2 linked regions of the Hydrogenophaga sp. SL48 genome follow. The protein of the gene in region 2 binds, or shares a complex with, the protein of the main gene of each other region. Links are inferred from orthologs where the notes say so. Each region holds a gene or a part of one and is shown on either strand. Other genes may lie near its edges.

What was found. Proteins that work in one complex are often made in the same cells at the same time.
Region 1: the proteins of tsaD (region 2) and tsaB are in contact, whole or in part, in a solved structure (PDB 4WQ4), measured with the Escherichia coli proteins. The link is inferred for Hydrogenophaga sp. SL48 from one-to-one orthologs.

The regions. Positions count from the first base shown.
Region 1 is NZ_CP063400.1:4,054,261-4,059,677, forward strand. Bases 1,740-4,614 are described here. They hold tsaB (tRNA (adenosine(37)-N6)-threonylcarbamoyltransferase complex dimerization subunit type 1 TsaB), read right to left. Parts: upstream 3,640-4,614; coding sequence 2,839-3,639; downstream 1,740-2,838. Other genes in these bases: IM738_RS19210 (uracil-DNA glycosylase), read right to left, coding at 1,740-2,214; rimI (ribosomal protein S18-alanine N-acetyltransferase), read right to left, coding at 2,220-2,789; dacB (D-alanyl-D-alanine carboxypeptidase/D-alanyl-D-alanine endopeptidase), read left to right, coding at 3,684-4,614. In the rest of the region: IM738_RS19200 (PQQ-dependent sugar dehydrogenase), read left to right, coding at 1-811; IM738_RS19205 (c-type cytochrome), read left to right, coding at 946-1,326; more of IM738_RS19210, read right to left, coding at 1,336-1,739; more of dacB, read left to right, coding at 4,615-5,297. UniProt on the Escherichia coli protein: Required for the formation of a threonylcarbamoyl group on adenosine at position 37 (t(6)A37) in tRNAs that read codons beginning with adenine.
Region 2 is NZ_CP063400.1:2,859,845-2,865,205, forward strand. What follows is about bases 1,010-3,828. They hold tsaD (tRNA (adenosine(37)-N6)-threonylcarbamoyltransferase complex transferase subunit TsaD), read right to left. Parts: upstream 3,051-3,828; coding sequence 1,968-3,050; downstream 1,010-1,967. Other genes in these bases: IM738_RS13530 (branched-chain amino acid ABC transporter substrate-binding protein), read right to left, coding at 1,010-1,822; IM738_RS13540 (Crp/Fnr family transcriptional regulator), read right to left, coding at 3,205-3,828. In the rest of the region: IM738_RS13525 (pyridoxal phosphate-dependent aminotransferase), read right to left, coding at 1-506; more of IM738_RS13530, read right to left, coding at 533-1,009; more of IM738_RS13540, read right to left, coding at 3,829-3,912; IM738_RS13545 (nitric oxide reductase activation protein NorD), read right to left, coding at 3,989-5,361.

The DNA.
Region 1 (5,417 bases), 1.2 Mb from region 2 along the record:
CCTGCCCAGCGACGGCGCGCACCCGCTCAAGGAACTGGTGTTCGGGCGGAGGGGGCGGTTTTTCCTGAACATGGGATCGGCCACCGACGCCTGCCGCGACGAACAGCAGCAGCAAGCCATGCCCTGCCCCGAAGCCACCGGCCCGCGCCCGCGTGCCGCCGTGTACGAGGTGCACCTGGGCGGCCCCGATTTCAAGCTGCAGGTGTTCCGCCCGTTCTCGCTGGGCTTGCGCAATTCGCTGGGCCTGGCGCTGACGCAGGACACCACCAACGGTGCCGAGCGCCTCTGGCAGGCGGAAAACTCGGTGGACTACATCGACAACCAGTTGCCCGGCGAGGAGCTCAACGAACTGCGTCGCGGCACCCACCACGGCTGGCCCTACTGCGTGAGCATCGAGGCAGGCCGCGGCGTGCCGGCCCGCGGCTACGAAGCGCGCGCGCGCTGCGACACCCCCGATCACCAGGCCCCGTACGACACCTGGCCGGCCCATGTGGCACCGCTGCAACTGCTGGCCGTGCCACCCGTCGCGGCGGGCCAGCCGGAGCTGCCCTGGAGCGGCCGGCTGCTCGCGGTCTGGCACGGCCACCGGGCACCGGGGCACCGCATCGTGGCCTGGCGGCTCGGCCCGGACGGCCGCCCCGCCGGCGAACGCGAGAACATCGTCTCGGGCTGGCTCGCCATGCCCGGGCTGCGCCCCCTGGGCAACCCCGCCGGCATCACGCTCGACAGCCAGGGGCGGCTCTGGGTGGTCGAAGACCGCAACCGCACGGTGCTGGTGGTGGCCCCCGACAGCGCGCCCGGCGCCCCGTAAGCCGGGGGCGTGGCGTGCGGGCCACCGCATGTCTCAAGTTGCGACGGAGGTGGCGCGCCTTGACAAGGATCAATCCAGTGCAGGAACGGGCTGATAGCCTGAGGTCATTCCCTCAAAAACCACTGGAGTTCCCCATGAAACGCAGCCTGCTTTCACTGTCCCTCGTTCTCCTGACCGCGCCCGCCTGGGCCGCCCCCGCCGACGACGAGGCCGCCCTCAAACTCGCCACCGGCAGCGGCTGCATGGCCTGTCACCACATCGAGCCGGGCGCCAAAGGCCCCAACGGTCTGCCACCCATCGGCCCGGCCTGGCGCGACGTGTCGGCCAAATACAAGAGCGTGAAGGGCGCGCAGCAGCAGCTGACCGCCACCGTGCTCGCCGGCTCCAGCCCCTACGAGAGCCACTGGAAAGACAAGGTGAGCGGCCTGGCGATGCCGCCGAACAAGGTCGCCATCTCGTCGGCCGACGCGGCCCAGCTGGTGTCCTGGATCCTCGCGCTGGACGTCAAGAAGTAAAAGACGGCCTCAGCCCGCCGCTCCCTGCGCCGTCTCCATGGCCAGGCACAGGTCTGCCCAGGCCTTGGCCTTGTCGGCCGGGGTGCGCAGCAGGTAGGCGGGGTGGTAGGTGACGATGACCGACACGCCCTCGTAGCGGTGCACGCGCCCGCGCAGGCGACCGATGGGTTCGTCGGTGCGCAGCAGCGACTGCACCGCAAAACGCCCCATGGCGACGATGATCTTCGGCCGCACCAGCGCCACCTGCCGCGCAAGATAGGGCTCGCACTGCGCGACCTCGGCCGGCTGCGGGTTGCGGTTGGCCGGTGGGCGGCACTTGAGCACGTTGGCGATGTAGGCGCCCTGGGCGCCCTCGCCCGAGCGGCCGCGGCCCACGGCGCGCAGCATGTTGTCGAGCAGCTGGCCGGCCGCTCCCACAAAGGGCTCGCCCTGCAGGTCCTCGTTTTCACCCGGCGCCTCACCGACGATCATCCAGTCGGCCTGCCTGTCGCCCACGCCGAACACGGTGTTGCGCCGGCTCTTGCACAGGCCGCAGGCCTCGCAACCAGCGACGGTGGATTGCAGCGTGGCCCAGTCCATGGCGGCGACGTCGGCCGGGCGCTGGCGCTCGGCCGGTGCCACCACGGGTGCGGCGGCGGGTGCGGGCACCACCGGCGGCGCCACGGGTGCTCGCACCGGCGCTGCGACGGCCGCCACCGGCGGGCGAGCGGGTGCTGGCGGCGCGGCATCCGGCCCGGCGACCGGGGCGGCCTCGACGCTGGCCTCCGGCGCCACGGCGCGGGGCGCCCAGACCTTGACGCCCATCTCGGCCAGCATGGCGCGCTGGCGCGCGTCGAGCCGGGGCACGAAGGAGGTGGCGGCCTGATCGTCGTCGGTGGGGGTGTTCATGTCGGTCATCGGGATTCTCCTGCGCCACCGGCGACCAGGTTCAGGCTCATCACCACCGCGTCTTCGCGCTGCAGTTGCCCCGCGGGGTAGTAGGCGCGGCGCAGGCCAACCTGCTGGAAACCGTAGCGCTGGTACAGCGACCGGGCCGGCGCGTTGCTGGCACGCACCTCCAGCCACAGCCACTGCGCCCGCTGGCCGCGCGACCACAGGGCGAGCGCGTCCAGCATGAAGCGGGCCCAGCCCTGGCGCTGCTGCGACGGCGCGACGGTGATGTTGAGCAGGTGCACCTCGTCCACGCCCGGCATGGCCACCAGGTAGCCCAGCAGCACGCGCCCGTCGACGCGACGCGGGTGCGGCGTCTCGCCGGGCAGCGCCTCGCCGAGCAACAGCACGGCCGGGTACCCCGAGGCGAGCGAGTCGGCGAAGTGCCGGCGCGACCAGGGGTGGGTGTAGGCCAGTTTTTCGACCTCGTGCACCGTGTCCAGATCGGCCTCGGTCATCGGTTCGAAGGCCACGCGGCGCTGGGGGTGGGCGTCGGGCGCGGCCGGCCAGCCGCGCAGGGCGGCACCGGGCATGACAACCCCTGAGGAACCGGCGGCCTGGGACTGCGACATCACCTGCGCCTCAAGCACCTAACGGCGCGGGCCGCTGGGCGGCCTGTTCCAGGCGCAGCCGTTCGCGCTCGGCCGTGGTCCGCGCGACCTGGTCGCGCACGTACAGCGGCAAGGCGTCCTGCGCGGCCACGGCCCGGCCGGCGGCCAGCAGCGCTGGCGCGAGTGCCAGCAGGGCCGCCGCCGTGGGCAGCGCGCGCTCGCGCGGCCCGGGCAGGTCGGCCAGCCCGGCGGCGTAGGGCTCGAACACATTGCCCGCCAGCAGGCAGTCGCCCGCCTCCAGCGACACCCCCGCCGGCAGGCTCTGGCGCAGGTGCGCGCCGAGCAGGGCGGGCGCACACAGGCGCGGCGGCTGCAGCGGCGTGGCTTCCAGGCCCAGCGGGCCGCAGGCGTGGAGCGCCACATACATCTCGTCCATGCGGGCGTCGAGCAGGGCCGCGATCACGGTCGGCAGTGGCAGGCCGGCCATCACGCGCTGTTCGCGCGCCGCTTCGGCCAGGGCCAGCAAGGTGTCCACCGGCAGCACCGGCAGACCACCCGCGCCGTACGCCAGCCCCTGGGCCACCGCGCAAGCGGTGCGCAGGCCGGTGAACGAGCCCGGGCCGCGACCGAACACGATCGCGTCCAGGCTGTGCAAGGCCCAGCCGGCCTGGGCCAGCAGGGACTGCACCGTGGGCAGCAGCGTGGCCGAGGACTGCGCCGCACCCGGCCCGCTGTAGCGCCAGACCGGCTCGCCCGGCGCGCCGCTGCCCAGCGCCACCGAGAGGATGTCGGTGCTGGAGTCGATGGCGAGCAGGCGCGGTAAAGAAGGCATGAGGGGCATTATCGGCGAGGGTCCGCGCCCATAATCGCGGCTCCATGACCTGCCTCCCCCCTCTGCGCTTCGCTGCGATCGCCTTGTTCGCCGCCCTCTCCCTGCCCCTGCTCGCGCAGGACAGCGATCTGGGCGCGGGCGAACCGAGGCCGGCACCCGAGGTTGACCTGACGGTGCCGCCGGCCGCGCCCGCGCCCGTGGTCGCCCTCCCCCGCCCGGTCGCGCCGCCCGAGGTCCGGGCGCTGGGAAACACCGGCCTGCCCGGCACCGTGCTCGCGGCGCTGCGGCGGGCGCAGGTGCCGGCCAGCGCCCTGTCGGCCCTGGTGCTCCCGGTCTCGGGCGAGGGGCCCGAACGCATCCGCCACCGCGCCGAGGTGCCGATCAACCCGGCCTCGGTGATGAAGCTGGTGACCACCTACGCGGCCATGGACCTGCTGGGGCCCGACTTCACCTGGTCCACGCGTTTTGCCACCGACGGCGTGGTCGACAAAGGCACGCTGCGCGGCAACCTCTACATCCAGGGCGGTGGCGACCCCAAGCTGGTGCTCGAACGCATCCAGGCGGCCTTTCAGTCGCTGCAGGACAAGGGGGTCGTGGTGGTGCTGGGCGACATGGTGCTCGACCACAGCGCCTTCGAGATCACGCCGCGCGACCCTGGCGCCTTCGACGGCGAGGCGCTGCGCCCCTACAACGCCAGCCCCGACGCGCTGCTGGTCAACTTCAAGTCGGTGGTGCTCAGGTTCATGCCCGACCCGGCGGCCGGCGTGGCCCGCGTGTTCAGCGAGCCGCCCATGGCCGGCCTGGCCATCGACGCCACGCTGCCACTCTCGCGCGGCGGCTGCGGCGACTGGCGCGGCGCCATCGCCGCACGTTTTGACGACGTGAACGCGATCCGCTTCGAGGGCCGCTACCCCCTGAGCTGCGGCGACAAGGAATGGCCGGTGGCCTACCAGGACCCGGCCAGCTACGCCGCGCGTGCGCTCGAAGGCCTGTGGCGCAACAGCGGCGGCGCGCTCACCGGCCAGGTGCGCACCGGCGCCACGCCGGCCCGTGCGCGGTTGCTGCACGAGGCCCGCTCGCTGCCGCTGTCCGAGATCATCGCGGACGTCAACCAGTGGAGCAACAACGTGATGGCCCAGCAGGTGTTCCTCACGCTGGGGCAGCTGGCGCCGGCCCGGGTGAATTCGATGACCGTGCCGCGCGGGCGCCTCACGCCGGTGCGGCCCGGTCGACTGGAGCGCTCGCGCGAGATCCTGGGCCGCTGGTGGAAAACCACTTTCGGCATCCGCCACGCCACGCCGGTGATGGAGAACGGCTCGGGCCTGTCGCGGATCGAGCGCATCACGCCCGACGCCCTGGGCGCGTTGCTGCGCCACGCGGCACGCCACCCGCAGGGCGAGAAATTCGTGCAGTCGCTCTCGGTGGCGGGCATCAAGGGCACGGCCGCGCGCATCGGGCGTTCACCCGACAGCCTGGTGCACGGCAACGCCTGGCTGAAAACCGGCACGCTGCGCGACGTGACCGGCATCGCCGGGTACGTGAACGCGGGCCACGGCGCGCGCTACGCGGTGGTGGGCTTCATCAACCACCCCAACGCGGTGGCGGCCCGCCCGGCGCTGGACGCGCTGGTGGAGTGGACGGCGAATCTGCCTGACTGAGTCCCCCCCCGCAGCGCTGCGCGCTACCCCCCAGGGGGCGGCACTGGCCGTCTGGCAAAGCCAGCCCGGCGGTGCCCTGGGCTGGGCTGCTTCACTCGTTGCGGGTGGTGCTCCGGCAAC
Region 2 (5,361 bases):
AGGCGCGTGGCCGGGGTGATGGCGGCCAGCAGCGCGGCCATGTCCAGCACCCAGGCGCCGGCGTTGCCGCCCTGCTGCACCACCTGGAGTGGCACGGTTTTCACCGAGGCGCCCATGATCTGCGGCTGGGCCACCAGGTTGGGCCAGGCCGGCGTGACCACGACCACCTCGTCCCCAGCGTCCACCAGCGCCTGCGACGCCAGCATCAGGCCGTTGACGCCTCCGGACGTGACGGCGATGCGATCGAACCAGTGGTCGGTCGTGTGCTGGGGGTGCAGGGCATGGGTGTAGACACCGATTTCCTGGCGCAGCTCGGGCAGACCCAGGTTGTGGGCGTAGAAGGTTTCGCCGGCATGCAGCGAGGCGATGGCCGCCTCGCGGATGAAGGCCGGCGTGACCTCGTCGCTCTCGCCGAACCAGAACTTGAGCACATCGCTGCGCCCCAGGCCTTCATTGGCCACCTCGCGGATGCGCGACTCTTCCAGACTCTCCACCACTGCCCGCATGAAAGCTCCCCAATGACGGCCCTCGATCAGGGCCGGGCCATGTTACAGCCGTGCGGCTGCTCGGCCTGCTGCGGCGTCAGATTGCGGATCACGCGAAACCCGTAGCCCGAGCCTTCCACGTCGAATTTCACGCCGGGCGTTCCCTGGCGGTCCATCACCGCCACGGCCAGCGGCTGCTGGAACTGGTGGTCGGCGGCGCGCATGCGCGCGGTCTGGCCCGCGAGCTGGACCTCGACCTTCTCCAGCTGGGCCGCGACGGCGGCCGCCTTGACCGAACCTGCCCGCTCGATGGCCTGGGCCAGCGACTCGACCATGAGCTGCATGCGCATGTGCACGTAGTCGTCGGCCGGGTTGGGAAAACGCTGGCGGAACGACTGGTAAAAGGCCTCGGACTCTTTGGTGGGCACGTTGGGGAACCAGTCGGCCACGGCGATCACCTTGCCGATGCCGGCGTCACCGATCGCTGCCGGCGCGCCCAGCGCGTTGCCGTAGAAGGTGTAGAACGAGCCCTCGAAACCGGCCTCTCGGGCCGCCTTGACCAGCAGTGTCAGGTCGTTGCCCCAGTTGCCGGTCAGCACCGCCTGCGCGCCGCTGGCCTTGATCTTGGCCGCGTAAGGGGCGAAGTCCTTCACGCGCGCCATCGGGTGCAGCTCGTCCCCCACGATCTTCACGTCGGGGCGCTTGGCGGCCAGCTGGCTGCGGGCTTCGCGCAACACCGACTGGCCAAAGCTGTAGTCCTGGCCGATCAGGTAGATCTGCTTCAGGTCCTTGTCGTCGCGCAGCACATTCATGAGCGCGGTCATGCGCATGTCGGCGTGGGCGTCGAAACGGAAATGCCAGTAGCTGCAGTTCTGGTTGGTGAGCACCGGGTCCACCGCCGAGTAGTTCAGGAACAGCACCTGGCGCGCCGGATCGCGTTCGTTGTGCTTGTTGATGGCATCGATCAGACCCGAGGCCGCGGCCGACGAATTGCCCTGCGTCACCACCGTGATGTCGCGGTCGATGGCCGATCTCAGAGCCGACAGCGCCTCCTCGGTCTGACCCTTGCTGTCAAAACGCTCGATCAGCAGCGGCCGGTGGCCGCCGGGCAGCTTCACCCCGCCGCGGGCGTTGACGCGCTCCGTGGCCCACACGAGGTTGCGGTACACCGCCTCACCGGTGTTGGCGAACGGGCCGGACAGGCCTTCGATCATGCCGATGCGGATGGGGGCGGCCGCGGGCGCCGCCGTGCCCTGCGCCAGAGCGGCCGAGGCACAGGTGGCCGCCAGCAGGACGGTGGACAGCGCGCGACGGCGCAGACGGGTCGTGAAATTCATGGGCAAGGTCTCCTTTGTTCGAACCTGCCGGCGGGAACGCTCGGCGTCAAGTGTCACCTGGGCGACAAGACCTGTTAGTGTAATTCATAATTACAAATGGAGCTCCGCGCAGACACACCAACCTGGCCCTTCCGGGCTTGCGCGTTCAGCCGAGCGCCGACAGCGGCCAGCGCGGCCGCACATCGAAGTGGTAGGCCGGTGCAGCCGCCGCGTCGGGCAGCAGCCCGGCCTGGAAACGCAGGCCGGCGGCGAGCGCGATCATGGCGCCGTTGTCGGTGCACAGGTGCAGCTCGGGGTAGTGCACACGCACACGCCGCTTCTGACACGCGGCGTTGAGCTGCTCACGCAGCAAGGCGTTTGCACCCACCCCGCCGGCCACCACCATGCGGTTCAGCCCGGTGGATTCGATGGCCGAGAGCGACTTTTTCACCAGCACCTCGACGATGGCAGCCTGCACGCTGGCGGCCACGTCGGCGATCTGAGCCGCGTCCAGCGCTTCGGCCAATTGCGGCGTGGCCGGGCCTTCGGGCCGCGCGTGCGCGAGCCGCTTCACCTGGGTCAGCACCGCCGTCTTCAGGCCGGCAAACGAAAAATCGAGGTCGCCGCTGTGCAGCAGCGGGCGCGGGAATTTGTAGGCGGTGGCGCTGCCCTGTTCTGCCCGCTTCGCCAGCGCCGGGCCTCCGGGGTAACCCAGACCGAGCAGCTTGGCCGATTTGTCGAAGGCTTCACCGGCCGCGTCGTCGATGGTTTCGCCCAGCAGCTCGTAGCGGCCCACGCCGTCCACCCGCATCAGTTGCGTGTGGCCGCCCGACACCAGCAGCGCGACAAACGGAAATTCGGGCGGGTCGGCACTCAGGAACGGCGACAGCAGATGCCCCTCCAGGTGGTGCACGCCCACCACCGGCTTGCCCAGCGCCATGGCCATGGCACAGGCCACGCCCGAACCGACCAGCAACGCCCCGGCCAGGCCCGGCCCTCGCGTGTAGGCGATGGCGTCCACGGCCGACAGCGGCAGGCCGGCTTGCGCCAGCACCGCGTCGGTCAGCGGCAGCACGCGGCGGATGTGGTCCCGGCTCGCCAGCTCGGGCACCACGCCACCGTAGGCCTGGTGCATCTCGATCTGGCTGTGCAGCGCATGGCCGAGCAGGCGCGGCACGGCGCTGCCACTGGCGTCCACCAAGGCCACACCGGTTTCGTCACAAGACGATTCGAATCCCAGAATCAGCATGGCGGGGAGTGTACGGGTGCCACCAAGTACAAGGGCTGAGAGCGGGCATCCCGGTCCGGCGCGCGCGCATTATTCACCCAGGATGCGGTGGAACCGGCTTCGCCGGGCCACTCGCATCGCTCCCTGGGGGGTGACGCGAAGCGGCGCGGGGGGGTCAATCCACCGGGTACCGGGTCAGCCGCTGCGGATCGGGAATGTGGATGTCGCGCTTGTCGATCACGATCAGGCCCTTGGCCTCCAGCTCGTGCAGCACCCGCGAAAAATACTCGGGCGTCATCGACAGCCGCGAGGCGATCGCCGCCTTGCTCACCGGCAGGGTCACGCGTTGCGCGAGTTCGTCCTCCGTGCCGCCCTTGCCGGCATCGGGCAGGTCGCGCATGAGGTAGCCGATGACGCGCTCCACACCGCTGTGCAACGCGTAGGCCTGCACGTCGTTCACCAGGCCGTGCAGGCGCCGCGACAGGCCCGCGAGCATGCGCATGCAGAAGCGCGGATCGGTTTCGATCTCCTGCATCACGCTCTGCTTGGACACGCTGAGCAGCAGCGTGTCGGTCAGCGCCTGCGCGTTGATGAAATAGGGCTTGTCGGTGAACATCAGCGCCTCGGCGAAGCTGTTGCCCGGCCCGACGATCTCGATGATCTTTTCCTGCCCGGCCGGTGAAAGGGCGAACAGCTTGATCTGGCCGGCCACCGTGACGTGGAATTCGTTGCACGGCTCGCCGATGTGAAACACGTCGTCACCGCGCGTGAGCTGGCGCAGGCGGCAGCCCTGGGCCAGGCGCTGCAACTCGGGCGGTTTCATTTCCTGAAACAGCGGCAGCATGGAGAGGTAACGGGGCAGGTCGAACTGGGCAATGTCCATGGCCGGGGCGCACAGGGTGCGCAAGCGCGTGAGGTGGGGGAGATCGGCCCCGCACTGTACCCGCTTGGCGTGGTGTTCAGTGGGACGACTGGCGCATGAAACGGGTGTAGACCCCCGTCAGCCGATCCACCAGGTCCTGTGGCCGGTGCACCAGCGCGTAGCCCTGCTGGCCGAACAGCATGGGCAGGTAGTCGTGGGCCGCTTCGTCGATGGTGATGCAGAACGGAATCAGCCCGGCCTCGCGCGCGGCCTGCACCGCGTGGCGCGTGTCCTCCAGACCGTAGCGGCCCTCGTACACGTCGAGGTCGTTGGGCTTGCCGTCGGTGAGGATCAGCATCAGGCGCTGGCGCTCCGGGCGCTCGCCCAGGCGCAACGTGGCCAGGCGGATCGCCGCGCCCATGCGCGTGTAGTACCCCGGCTTGATGGCGCCCACGCGGTCGCGCACCGAGGCGTTCCAGGACTCGTCAAAATCCTTCAGGTGCTGGATGCGCACGTTCTGCCGCCGCACGGACGAAAAGCCCAGCATCTCGAACGGGTCGCCGCTGGCGCTGAGCGCTTCACCGAACACGTAGAGCGCGTCGCGGATCACGTCGATCACACGCGCCGTCTGGGTGGCGTAGGCGTCGGTTGAAAGGGACAGGTCGGCCAGCAGCAGCGTGGCGAGGCTGCGCTCGGTGCGCACGCGCCGGGTGAACACGGCCGGCGATTCGCTGTGCGGCGCACCGGCAGCGTCGACGCGGTGGCGCACCCAGGCGTCGAGGTCGATCTCGTCGCCCTCGGGTTGCGCGCGCTGCCGGCCGGTGCCTGCCCGCAGGATCTCCAGCCGGCGGCGCACGCGCCGTGCCGTGGTGCGCAAGGCGGTGGGCGGCACATAGGGCTCGGCGGGTGTGGCCACCAGGGTCTGCAGGGCGCAGTGCTCCGGCAACAGCGCGTTGCGCCGGAAGTCCCACTCGGGCAGGCGGATGCCAGGGCCGAGCGGCCGGTCGTCGGCGGCGGCGCTGGGCAGGTCGAGGTCGAACTTCACCCGCGCGGCCGTGCTCTGGCCGTCGGGTGCGATGGCCAGCACGTCCATGTCGTTGGCCACGCCGGCGGCGTTGTCGTCGGGATCGTCGTCGCTGGCGCGGTTGACCTTGACGAATTCGCCCCAGGACAGGATGGACTCGGCGCGAAAGAACATCATGAGCGGCGCCTTGTCGCGCTCATCGCTCACGGTCTGGGCGCGGCGGCGGCGCGCGTCCTGAACGGCGGGTTGGCGGGCATCGCCCGTCGCCGCCTCGCCGTCGGGCCGCGCCACCGCGGCCGCAGGCTCGCCACCGGCGTCGAGCCAGAGCCAGACCGGGGCCACGTCCTGCGGCTGCAGGCCGCTGCGTGCGGCGGGCGCCAAGCCGCGCAGTGCCTGCTGCACGGTGCGTTCGGCCTCGGCGGTCGCTCCCTTGAGGCGCGCCGGAT